Regions from separate parts of the Micromonospora lupini genome, predicted to be linked through region 1. Evidence: riboswitches for the same ligand, from Rfam matches in the RefSeq annotation. Region 1 holds a riboswitch; the other holds the start of a gene.

What was found. Region 1 has a riboswitch for ZMP and ZTP ahead of OOJ91_RS32450 (bifunctional 5,10-methylenetetrahydrofolate dehydrogenase/5,10-methenyltetrahydrofolate cyclohydrolase). Riboswitches for the same ligand answer to the same signal wherever they lie in the genome.
Region 2: it holds a riboswitch for ZMP and ZTP, as region 1 does, so the genes downstream of both, OOJ91_RS04555 (glycine hydroxymethyltransferase) here and OOJ91_RS32450 (bifunctional 5,10-methylenetetrahydrofolate dehydrogenase/5,10-methenyltetrahydrofolate cyclohydrolase) in region 1, are expected to answer to the same signal.

Annotation. Positions count from the first base shown of each region.
Region 1 is NZ_JAPENL010000003.1:958,876-964,880, forward strand. Features, by position in the region: gene OOJ91_RS32430 (MFS transporter) at 64-1,341, shown strand; gene OOJ91_RS32435 (MerR family transcriptional regulator) at 1,393-2,352, shown strand; gene OOJ91_RS32440 (DUF2332 domain-containing protein) at 2,328-3,263, opposite strand; gene OOJ91_RS32445 (hypothetical protein) at 3,347-4,315, opposite strand; ZMP/ZTP riboswitch at 4,530-4,611, shown strand; gene OOJ91_RS32450 (bifunctional 5,10-methylenetetrahydrofolate dehydrogenase/5,10-methenyltetrahydrofolate cyclohydrolase) at 4,626-5,525, shown strand; gene OOJ91_RS32455 (hypothetical protein) at 5,647-5,865, opposite strand; gene OOJ91_RS32460 (hypothetical protein) at 5,862-6,005, opposite strand, start outside.
Region 2 is NZ_JAPENL010000001.1:976,079-982,083, forward strand. Features, by position in the region: gene OOJ91_RS04530 (glycosyltransferase family 2 protein) at 1-522, opposite strand, end outside; gene OOJ91_RS04535 (glycosyltransferase family 39 protein) at 730-2,289, shown strand; gene OOJ91_RS04540 (histidine phosphatase family protein) at 2,361-3,092, shown strand; gene OOJ91_RS04545 (NAD(P)H-hydrate dehydratase) at 3,076-3,945, shown strand; gene OOJ91_RS04550 (hemerythrin domain-containing protein) at 4,037-4,537, shown strand; ZMP/ZTP riboswitch at 4,676-4,765, shown strand; gene OOJ91_RS04555 (glycine hydroxymethyltransferase) at 4,785-6,005, shown strand, end outside.

The DNA.
Region 1 (6,005 bases):
GCCCCCGATAGAGTCCGCGGGCCGCCGGCCGGCGGCGCTTTCCCGCACGGACAGGCGACGACGGTGAGTCAGCAGGTGGAGCAGTCTCCGGCGGTCACCGCTGGGGCGACCCCGTCGCTCTGGCGCAGCCGGAACTTCCTGCTGCTCTGGGGCGGTCAGACGGTAAGCGAGCTGGGCACCCGGATCACGAACGTGGCGGTGCCGCTGCTCGCCGCCGACACCCTGCACGCCAGCGTGTTCCAGATCTCCCTGCTCACCGTCCTGGCCTGGCTGCCGTACCTGCTGTTCTCGCTGCCGGCGGGCATCGTCGCCGACCGGCTCGACAAGCGGCGGCTGATGATCGCGTGCGACCTGGGTCGGGCCGCGCTCCTGCTGTCCCTGCCGGTGGCCGCGCTGGTCGGCCACCTCACCCTGCCCTTCCTGTACGCGGTGGTCGGGCTGGGCGGCGTGCTCACCGTGCTGTTCACCGTGGCGTACAAGACCCTGCTGCCCCGACTGGTGCCTGCGGACCTGCTGGTGGACGGCAACGCCAAGCTGACCATCAGCCAGGACGCCGCCGAACTGGTCGGCCCGACTGTCAGCGGCGCGCTGATCGGGCTGGTCGGCGCCGCCCGCACCTTCCTGGCCAACGGGTTCGCCTTCCTGGTCAGCGCGCTGACGCTGATCCTGATCCGGCAGCCACCGGTACGCCGCGAGCCGCCGCCCCGCGTACCCCTGCGGGTGGAGCTGACCGACGGGCTCGGCTTCATCAGGCGGCAGCCGATCCTGGTCAGCATCCTGGCCTGCACGACGTGGTCGAACTTCTGGGTGATAGCGTCCGCCTCGATCGAGGTGACGTTCCTGGTGCGGGAGCTGCACGCCGCGCCGGTGCAGGTGGGTCTGGTCTTCTCGGTAAGCGCCGTCGGCGGGCTGGTGGTGGGGGTGCTGGCCACCCGGCTGTCGGCCTGGCTCGGCTCGGCCCGGGTGATCTGGGTGGCGATGACCGTGCCGGGCCCGTTCTATCTGCTGATGCCGTTGGCCCGACCCGGTTGGGGACTGCTGCTCTACGGATTCGGGCTGGCCGCGTTCTCGGCCAACGCGGTGCTGTTCAACGTGGCCGCGATGTCGTACCGGCAGCGGATCACCCCGCCGGCGATCCTCGGCCGGGTCAACGCCGCGTTCCTCTGGATCTGCCTCGGGGTGGTCCCGCTCGGCGCGCTGACCGGCGGCGCGCTCGGCACGGCGCTGGGGCTGCGCGGCGCGCTCTGGGTGTGCGTGCTGGGCACCTGGGCGGCGTGCCTGTTCGTGGTCTGCTCGCCGCTACGACGAATGCGGGACACGCCGCCGCAGGTTTCGTCGTAGGGTCCGGCCGGTGCTTGAGTCTCCACCGGGGGGAGACGGCAGGGTGGGGACATGGACGGCGAAACGCGGTACACGATCGGTGACCTGGCCCGGCAAAGCGGCCTGAGCGTCAAGACCATCAGGTACTACGCCGACAGCGGGATCGTGCCGCCTACCGATCGGAGCCCGGCCGGCCACCGGCGGTACGGCCCGGACGCCGTCGCCCGACTGGAACTCGTCCGGACGTTGCGCGACCTGGGCGTGGACCTGGCGTCCATCCGGCGGGTGGTGGACCGCGAAGTGCCTCTGCACGAGGTGGCAGCCGCGCACGCGGAGGCGCTGGCGGTGCAGATCCGTGTGCTGCGGCTGCGCCGGGCGGTGCTGACCGTGGCGGCGCAGCGCGGGTCGGGCCCGGCGGAGGTGGACGACCTGCACCGGCTGGCCCAGCTCACCGCCCGGGAACGGAAGCATCTGGTGGATGACTTCCTGGACAGCGTCTTCACGGGCGACCCGCCGACGTACCCGGGTGTGATCGTCTCGATGACGCCGGAACTGCCCGACGACCCGACCACCGAGCAGGTACAGGCGTGGCTGGAGCTGGCCGAGCTGTGCCGGGACGCCACCTTCCGGGCGAGCATGCGGCGGCTGGCGCGGCAGCACGCCGCCGACCACGACGTGCCCGGGCCGCCCCGCCCGGACGCCGTCGCGATCGTCCGGGACGGGGTGGCGGACGCCCTGGCGGCCGGTCTCGATCCGACCGGCCCCGAGGCCGAGCCGGTGGTCGCGGCGGTCACCAGCCGGTACGCGCGACTGCACCACCTCCCCGACGACGCCGCCCTGCGCCGTCGGCTGCTGGACCGGCTGACCCTGGCGAACGACAGCCGCCGGGACCGTTACCTCGACCTGCTGTCGGTGCTCAACGGTTGGGCGACGGGTGGCGGGGTGACGCCGTCGGTGGACTGGTTCGGCCGCGCGCTGCGCGCCCGGCTGCCGGCGAGGGCCTGCTCTCAGCCGAACCAGCTCATCGCCTGACCATGGCCCCGGGTCCACGCCAGCGGCTTGCCGTCGAGCGCGAGGACGTTGTGCAGCGCCGCGTCCGGCGGGTCGGGCAGCCCGTCGTAGGGCAGCACCTCCGGGGCCTCGTTCGCGATCCAGTGCCCCGGCAGCTCACGCACCAGCCGGACGAACGCCTCCCGACGCGCGACGGGCACCTGGTAGAGCACCGAGGTGTGGAAGACGACAAGCGTCGCATCGGCCGGCGCCCGCGCGGCAAGCGCCGGCAGGTCGTCCACCAGGTCGCCGCGGACCAGCAGCGGCGGATCGGCCGCGGCGACCGCCGCCGCCTGGTGCAGCCGGGCCCGCCGGTGCGCGTGCTCGGGCCAGATCAGGGCGTCCAACCAGGACACGTCGCCGGGGTCGGTCACGTCGAGCGGGTTCAGGTCCAGGCCGGCCCGCCACACCACCTGGGGTACGCGTGCCGGCGGCACCAACCCGCTGGCCACGCAGTCGAGCACCGGCGTGCCTTCGCCGACCTCGTGCTCGCCGTAGCGGTAGGCGTACCGGTCGGGATAGAGGCAGAGCCCTGCCGACGCGCCGACCTCCAGCAGGGCGAGGGGCTGCGGCAGCGCGGCGAGCACGGGCAGCAGGACCGCGCACCGGCCGGCCTCGTTCGTCTGGGTTGCCCTTCTTCGCAACTCCGCCTCGATGACCGGCCAGTGCGCCACCGTGTAGTCGTGGAAGGCGACCGGGTCGTCGACCGGCCCGCCCAGCCAGCGCACGACGCCGAACAGCAGGTTGGGTTGGCGCTTGCCGGGCGGGAGCGTGTCGAGCAGGGCGAGCAGGTCGCCGTCGTGGGCGACGGCGTGGGACAGCCGCTCGTACGTCGGTGAGACGCCGCGCGCCTCGCGGGTGCCGAACTCGACGTACGCCTCAGTGGTTGTCATGCCCCGATCGTCGCAACGTTCTGCCGAGTTTTCAGCCCCGCGGCTCCCTGCCCGCCCCGGTGCCATCGGCGGCCTTCATCTCCCTAACTCCGGGCCCGGGCAACGGACAGGACGGTGGCCAGCAGGGCGAGACCCACGACGATGCTCAGGGTGTGCTGGAGGATGGCCACGGCGGGATACTCGACGGCCACGTAACCCGCCGGCCGGATGATGGTCATCGGCAGCTTCCAGCCGCCCCACGCGAACAGCGAGCCCGACGCGGCGAACGCGAGCGTCAGCGGTACCCAGCGCGGCAGCCGACCGGGGCGACGACGGTCGAGCGCCCAGACGCTCCACCCGCCGATCAGCGCCCACAACCCCGCGTTGCCGTTCAGCAGGCGGTCGTTGAGGTCACCGCCACCGGCGCGGTGCGCGGGCTCGATGCCCAGCGTCCCGCCCCACGCCCAGGACAGCCAGAGCAGACCCAGCGCGACGGTCACCCCCGCCGCCGGCAACACGAACCACGACGCGCGGGGCGGCCGATCTCCCAGCCGGCCCAGAAAGGCGGCCGGCCATCGTTGCCGCAGGTAGATCGGCAGAGCGACGGCCAGTCCCGCCGCCATGCCCAGGAAGCCGACGCCGATGAGGAAACCCTCCCAGGCCGGCGCCTGCCCGCCACCGTCGACGGACCCGCCACCACCCAGCGCCGCGAGAACACCGCTGATCACCAGGTACGGAAGCATCGGCACCAGGAAGCCGCCGCCCACCCAGGCGAAGAAGATGAGCGGTCGCGCGGGAATCCGCCTGCCCCAGTCCTGGGCCAGCGCCAGCCCGACGGTGACCCCGATCGCGGACATCCCGACGGTGACCGCGTTGAGCACCACCCAGGCGGCGGTTCCCATGTCGTCCGGCCCGCTCCCGATCAGCGCGACAGCGATCCAGATGACCTTGACGAGCAGGTACAGGGACATGGCCAGCGCGGCCGAGTAGCCGGCGACCTTGCGGGCGGCGCTCCACCGCGCGCCGATGTCCCGCTCGGGCGGCACTGTCGCCATGTCCACCGGCACCTCCATCGCTGGTCCCGCCCTTCCGCCACTACGCCCGATCCGGCTCCGGCTCCGGCTCCGGCAAGCCTCTCCCGGGTGCCGGCCGTCGGGATCCCGCCGTGGTGGGAACTTCCTGCCGCCTCGTCCCCCGGCCGCGGGAACCGCTCACGCCGCGAGCGTGGGCAGGTGATCCCCGCCGCGCGTCCCCTGCTGGGCGACCGCCTCGGCGATGGGGCATCATCGAACCACCGGCGACTGGCGGCACGGGGATGGTGGAACCATCGGGGAGCCTCTCGCGGACGTCGACCGCCTGGGCGCCCGCGTCGAGGGGCCCCTCATGTCCACGACAAGCGAATTCGCACAGACGCGCACCACACCCGGCGAGGCTCGACTCCTGCCGGGCGCACCCGTCGCCGACGCCATCTTCACCGAGGTCGCCGCGGCGGTCGCGCGCCTACGAGACCGCGGGATCACACCGAGCCTCGCCACCATCCTGGTGGGCGACGACGACGCCAGCGCCGGCTACATCGGCATCAAGCAGCGTCAGGCGGCCGAGCTCGGCTTCGACTCCCCGCACGTGCATCTGCCGGCCACCGCCACCCAGGCCGATCTGCACCGGGCCATCGCCCGGTTCAACAGCGATCCGGCCGTGCACGGACTGCTCGTGCAGTACCCCGTTCCGGGGCACCTGGACTACGACGCGGCGTTGCAGACCATCGACCCGGACAAGGACGTCGACGGCATGCATCCGCTGAACATGGGGCGTCTCGCCGTCGGCCTGCCCGGCCCGCTGCCCTGCACCCCCGCCGGCATCGAGGCCCTCCTGGCGCACTACGAGATCCCCGTCGCCGGCCGTGAGGTAGTCATCCTCGGTCGCGGCGCCACCCTGGGCCGGCCCCTGGCGATGCTGCTCGCCCAGAAGCGCCCGACGGCCAACGCCGCCGTCACAGTCGTGCACACCGGGGTTCCCGACTGGGCCCGGTACACCCGCCGCGCCGACATCCTCGTCGCCGCCGCCGGCGTACCCGGGATCGTCCAGCCCGAGCACGTCAAGCCGGGCGCCGTCGTCATCGGCGCCGGCGTCCGCTACGCCGGGCGGCGCCTCCTGCCCGACGTGGACGAGGCGTGCGCCGAGGTCGCCGGCGCCATCACTCCCCGGGTCGGCGGGGTCGGCCCGACGACTGTGGCGATGCTGTTCCGCAACGCCGTACGCGCCGCCGAACGGGCGACCCGGTAGACCCGCTCCCCGCCGTCGACAAGATCACTTGATGCTGAGCAGTCAGCGCGAATCGCCCAGATCTGCTGAGCATCAAGTGATCGAGCCGACTTCCTGCGCTCGTCACCCCGCCGGACGAGGTTTACCGGACCCAGCCCAGGAAACGCCGGTGCAGCAGCCAGGCGGGCACCCAGGTCAGGTCCTCCGCGGCCCAGACCAGGTAGGACCCCATGTAGAAGGCCAACGACACAGGTGCACCCTCGAACTCGGCACGCAGTTCGATGCGCCGGGCCCGGCAGGGCCAAGGCGCGTCGCAGCCACCGCAGGTCCACACCGGAAGGACAGGGCCGTGCGTAGTCACTCCAGCTCCTCCCCCGGCCAGAAGCCTCGGCGGATCGGGATGCGATGCCGGACGTGGCACGGTAGATCCGCCCCACACCTGCAGATCCGCCGCCACCGCCGCCACGACCAGACCGGCTGGTGCCGCCGCGCCAGAGTCAG
Region 2 (6,005 bases), on a different contig from region 1:
GTCCGTGCGCCAGCAGATCGACGGGAAGTAGAACCAGCAGCCGCGCAGCAGGCTGGCCGCCAGGTCCTCCCCGCCCATCAGCTCCCGGGACTCGATCCGCGGGGCGTAGAGCCGCCGCTTGACCTCGTCGGCCAAGGTGTTGACCACCGTGCCGGTGGCGTCGATGATCTCGACCCCCGGCTGGACCATTCCGACGCCCGGGTACTGCTCGATCACCGACCGCACGGTGGCGACGTAGTTGGGGTGCATGATGTCGTCCGTGCCCATCATCACCAGGTACTCGTGCTCGGCCAGGCCGACGCACTTGCGGTAGTTGCCGGTGACCCCGAGGTTGCGCTCGTTGCGCTGGTAGCGGACCCGCTCGTCGGTGATCTGGGCGAACCATTCCGGCACGCCCGGCTCGGTGCCGTCGTCGACAACTGTCAGACGCCAACCCGGGTCACTCTGCGCCATCACGCTGCGTACTGCCGCCTGCATGAGGGGCACACTCCCGTAGTACGGCAGCATGATGTCGACAATCATGGGTTCCGCGGGCCTCACTGTGTGTGGTGATGGTGCTCGAAGGGCGCGGCCACATTATCAGGCATCACGTCCGTTTCCCGCATCGGCGAGCCGGCCCGACGGCCGTCGCGACGCCACCCCCGGTGACCGTTCGACGGGTCCGACGGCGAGGGCGGCGGGGGCTATCATCGTCGCGCCCGCACCGCACGCCCCCCCGATCGGACGCCGATGCCAGACCGCGCCGTCACCACGGACGCGCCCCCCGCGCCCACCGACGCGGGGCCGCCCCCGCCCGCCACCGAGCCGGCCCGACGGCGACTCCCCCTCGCCCGTCGACTCGTGCTCAGCGTCTGGTTCTGGCCCACGGCGTTCGCCGCGCTCGCGGTCGGCTGGCGCCTCGGCAGCCCGGAGATGTGGCACGACGAGCTGGTGACAGTCGACGTGGCGACCCGCTCCACAGGGCAGATCCTGGGCATGCTGGCGAACGTCGACGCCGTGCACGGGACGTACTACCTCTTCATGCACGGCTGGACGACCCTGTTCGGCACCGGCCCGGCCGTCGTACGGCTGCCGTCGGCGCTGGCCATGGTCCTGGCCACCGCGTGCGTGGCGCTGGTCGGGCGACGGGTCTTCGACCAGACGGCGGGGATCGCCGCCGGCTTCGTCTTCGCCCTCGTGCCCACCGTCACCCGTTTCGGGCAGGAGACCCGGTCGTACGCCTTCGTCGTCCTGGCGGCGGCGGCGGCCACCCTGTTCCTGCTGCGCGCGCTGCAGCGGCCGGGGTGGCTGCGCTGGGCGGCGTACGTGCTCGCCGTGGCCGGCATCGGCCTGGTGAACGTGGTGGCGCTCACGCTGCTGCTCGGGCACGGCGTGGCCGTGTTGATCCACTGCTGGCGGGAGCGCCGCTGGTGGTCGGTGGCGTGGTTCGCGCTCGCCGCCGCCGCCGGAGTGGGGATCGCCGCGCCGGTGATCCTGCGGGGCATGAAGCAGGCCGGACGGCAGATCAGCTGGATCCCGGACAGCGCGCCCTGGACGGTCTGGGAGCAGGTTTTCGGCTCGGTGCTGCTCGCCGCCGCGATCACCGCGCTGGCCGTGGTGGGTGTGCTGACCCACCTGCCCCGCGACGCGGTCGCGCGGACCGCCGCGGCGGCCGTGATCGCCGCCCTGCCGCTGCCGGTGATCCTGCTGGCCTCCACCGGCGACATCAACTACTTCTTCTCCAAGTACCTGCTGTTCCTCCTGCCGGCGTGGGCGGTGCTCGCCGGCGCGGGCGTCGCCGCGGCGCGCCGCGCCCCGCTGGTCGCGGTGGGGCTGGTGGCGCTCGCCGCCCTGAGCGTGCCCGGTCAGCTCGCGCTGCGCGGGGAGTACTCGCACGGCTGGTACACGTATCCGCAGGCGCGGGCGTTCAAGCCGCTGTCCTACTCCGAGGCGGCGCGGGTGATCGAGGCCGGCTACCAGCCCGGCGACGGCCTCGTCGCGGGCGGACCCTGGTGGTGGATGCACGAGCCCGGGGTGCGCTACTACCTTCCGGCGGACGTGTCGCCGCGCAACGTCTTCCAACAGCAATCGGCGGCCCAGCGCAACGAGCTGTTCGGCGCGGACTGCGCCAATCCGGCCCGCTGCCTGCGCGACGAACCCCGGCTGTGGGTGCTGCTGCCGACGGTCACCGACGCGCCGCTGACGGGCCTGCCGAAGAAGCAGTCCGCGGTGCTCGCCCAGCGCTACGACGTGGTACGCGTCACGCACGTGACCGGGCTGACCGTCGCCCTGCTGCAACGGCGCGGCTGAGTCGACGCGCCGGCCGCACGCCGTGGCGTCGGGCGCGGTTACCCGGCACGACGCCCGGGTAGGGGGTCGGCATGGCGGAACTGTCGACGCTCTGGATCATCCGGCACGGGGAGAGCACCGCGAACGTGGCGGCCACCCGGGCCGAGGCGACCGGCTCCGAGGTGATCGGGCTCAGCCACCGCGACGCCGACGTGCCGCTCTCCCCCACAGGTGAGGAGCAGGCGCGGGCGACCGGCCGCTGGCTCGCCGGGCTGCCCGAGGACCGACGCCCGGACGTGGCTGTCGTCTCGCCGTACCTGCGGGCGGTGTCCACGGCCGAGCTGGCGCTGCACGGCACCGGGGTGCCGGTGAGCCGGGACGAGCGGCTGCGCGACCGGGAGCTGGGCATCCTCGACGGCCTCACCGGCCACGGGGTGCGCAGCCGGTTTCCGGACGAGGCCGAGCGCCGCGACCGGCTGGGCAAGTTCTACTACCGGCCGCCCGGCGGTGAGGGCTGGACCGACGTGGCGCTGCGACTGCGGACGCTGCTCGGCGACCTGCGCCGCGACCACGAGGGCCAGCGGGTGCTGCTCTTCGGCCACGACGCGCTTGTCTTCCTGCTCCGCTACCTGGTGGAGGGGCTGACCGAGCCGGAGCTGATGGCGCTGACCCGCGAACACGTGATCGCCAACTGCTCCATCACCGACTGGTCCGCCGACGCGCAGGGCCGGCTGACGCTCGGTGGATTCAACGAGATCGGCCACCTGCACCGGCAGGGCGCCGAGTCGACCAGGGAGGACGAGATCCATGCCGAACCGGTCTGAGGTGAAGGTGATCACCCCGGGGCTGTTGCGGGACTGGGCGCTGCCGGTGCCTGTCGGCGGCAAGGAGAGCCGGGGCACCGTGCTCGTGATCGGCGGGTCCCGCTTCACCCCCGGGGCGGTCCTGCTCGCCGGGGTGGCCGCGCTGCGCGCCGGCGCCGGGGTGCTCCAGCTCGCCGCCGCCGAGTCCACCGCCGCCACGCTGAGCATCCAGGTGCCCGAGGCGCTTGTGGTCGGGCTCCCGGAGACCGCCGACGGCGCCGTCGCCGCCGACCAGGCAGGCCAACTCGGCGAGCTGGTGGGCGCCGCCGACGTGGTGGCCCTGGGCCCCGGCCTGAAGGGCATCGACGAGACCGGTCGGCTGCTGGAGCTCGTCCTGGAGGCGGCGGGCCCGCGCACCCCGCTGGTCCTCGACGCGTACGCCCTGGGCGCGCTCAGCCACGACCCGAAGCTGCTTGTCGGCTCGGGCCGCCCGGTGGTCCTCACCCCAAACGTCACCGAGGCCGGGCACCTGCTCGGGCGCGATCCGGGCGACGACCTGGGCGCCGAGGCCGCCGAGCTGGCCGAACGGTACGAGGCCGTGGTCTCCCTCTACGGGCATGTGGCCGCCCCGGACGGGCGTGGCTGGCGGGAGGAGAGCGGGGACGCGGGTCTCGGCACGTCCGGCAGCGGAGACGTGCTCGCCGGCCTGCTGGCCGGGCTGCTCTCCCGGGGCGCCGAGCCGGCGCAGGCCGCCTGCTGGGGGGCGTTCGCGCACGCCGTGAGCGGCCAGCGGCTGATCCCCCGCTACGGCCGGATCGGTTTCCTGGCCCGGGAACTGCTCGACGAGATCCCGCGCACCCTGGCGACCGTCTGATCGGGCGACTTCGGCCATATTCACCCGTTTCCCCAGCTCACCCTCGGGGTACCGAACCGACACCAGACGAGCTACCAAGGGGGTCATGCCGGTGTCGACAGATGCCATCGTCCTGCTCAAAGAGGACCACAAGGAGATGCGCCGCCTGTTCAAGGCCTTCCAGGACGCCGAAGAGGGGCCGGCGAGCAAGCGGCAGAAGCTCGTGGACCAGATCCTGGAGGCCCTCACGGTGCACACCTACCTGGAGAACGAGGTGATGTACCCGGAGGTCCGCCGGCTCCTGCCCGACCTGGAGGACGACATCCTCGAGTCGTACGAGGAACACCACGTCGCCGACGTGCTCTGCCTCGAACTGGCCGCCATGGACGCCGACGACGAGCGCTTCAACGCCAAGACGACCGTGTTGATCGAGAACGTCACCCACCACGTCGAGGAGGAAGAGGAGGAGTGGTTCCCCAAGGTCCGCGAGGCGTTGGGCCGTAAGCAACTCCAGGAGATCGGCGAGAAGATGATCGCGCTGCGCGCGGACGCGCCGCGTACCCCCACCCAGCCGAAGGCGATCAAGAAGGCACGCGACGCGGTGACGGCCTGAGCCCACCACCCTCCGACGAGGGGCCCGGCGCGATGCCGGGTCCCTCGTCGCGTACCGCGGATCAGTCGCCCGATCCCGGCTCGGCCATCGGACGTCGGTAGGTCGGCCGGGTCTGCCCCGGCCGGCCCCGGTAGGATCGGCGCGGGCCGTTACTGGCGCGTGGGGATGGAGAACCATCGGGGAGCGGCCCCGTCACACGGACGTTTGCCGAGCGCCTGGGCCTTCCCGCACGTCTGTTGGAGGTCGCATGTCGCACAACGCCGAGTCCACCGCATTCCGGAGCGCCCTCGAGGTGATCCGGGCTGTCGAGCCGCGGGTGGCCGACGCCATCGGCGCCGAGCTGACCGACCAGCGGGAGTCGCTCAAGCTCATCGCCAGCGAGAACTACGCCTCCCCGGCGACCCTGCTGGCCATGGGCAACTGGTTCAGCGACAAGTACGCCGAGGGCACCGTCGGCCGTCGCTTCTACGCCGGCTGCCAGAACGTCGACACCGTCGAGGCGCTCGCCGCCGAGCACGCCCGTGAGCTGTTCGGCGCGGCGCACGCGTACGTGCAGCCGCACTCGGGCATCGACGCCAACCTCGTCGCGTTCTGGGCGGTGCTCGCCGATCGGGTGGAGTCGCCCGCCCTGAAGAAGGCCCAGGTCCGCCAGGTCAACGACCTCACCGAGGCGGACTGGTTCGCGCTGCGCCGCGAGCTGGGCAACCAGCGGATGCTCGGCATGTCGCTGGACGCCGGCGGTCACCTCACCCACGGTTTCCGGCCGAACATCTCCGGCAAGATGTTCGACCAGCGCAGCTACGGCACCGACCTGGCGACCGGTCTGATCGACTACGACCGGGTCGCCGAGGCGGCCCGCGAGTTCAAGCCGCTGATCCTTGTCGGTGGCTACTCGGCGTACCCCCGCAAGGTGAACTTCCGGATCCTGCGGGAGATCGCCGACTCGGTCGGCGCCACCTTCATGGTCGACATGGCGCACTTCGCGGGCCTGGTGGCCGGCAAGGTCTTCACCGGCGACTTCGACCCGGTGCCGCACGCGCACATCGTCACCACCACCACCCACAAGTCGCTGCGCGGCCCGCGCGGCGGCATGGTGCTCTGCCAGCCGGAGCTGGCCGACCAGGTGGACCGGGGCTGCCCGATGGTGCTCGGCGGTCCGCTGCCGCACGTGATGGCCGCCAAGGCCGTCGCCCTCGCCGAGGCCCGCCGCCCCGACTTCGCCGACTACGCCCAGCGGATCGTGGACAACGCGCAGGCCCTCGCCGAGGGGCTGCTCCGCCGGGGCGCGACGCTTGTCACCGGCGGCACCGACAACCACCTGGTGCTCATCGACGTGTCCGGTTACGGGCTCACCGGCCGGCAGGCCGAGCAGGCCCTGCTGGACTCGGGCATCGTCACCAACCGCAACTCGGTCCCGCAGGACCCGAACGGCGCCTGGTACACGTCAGGCATCCGGATCGGCACCCCG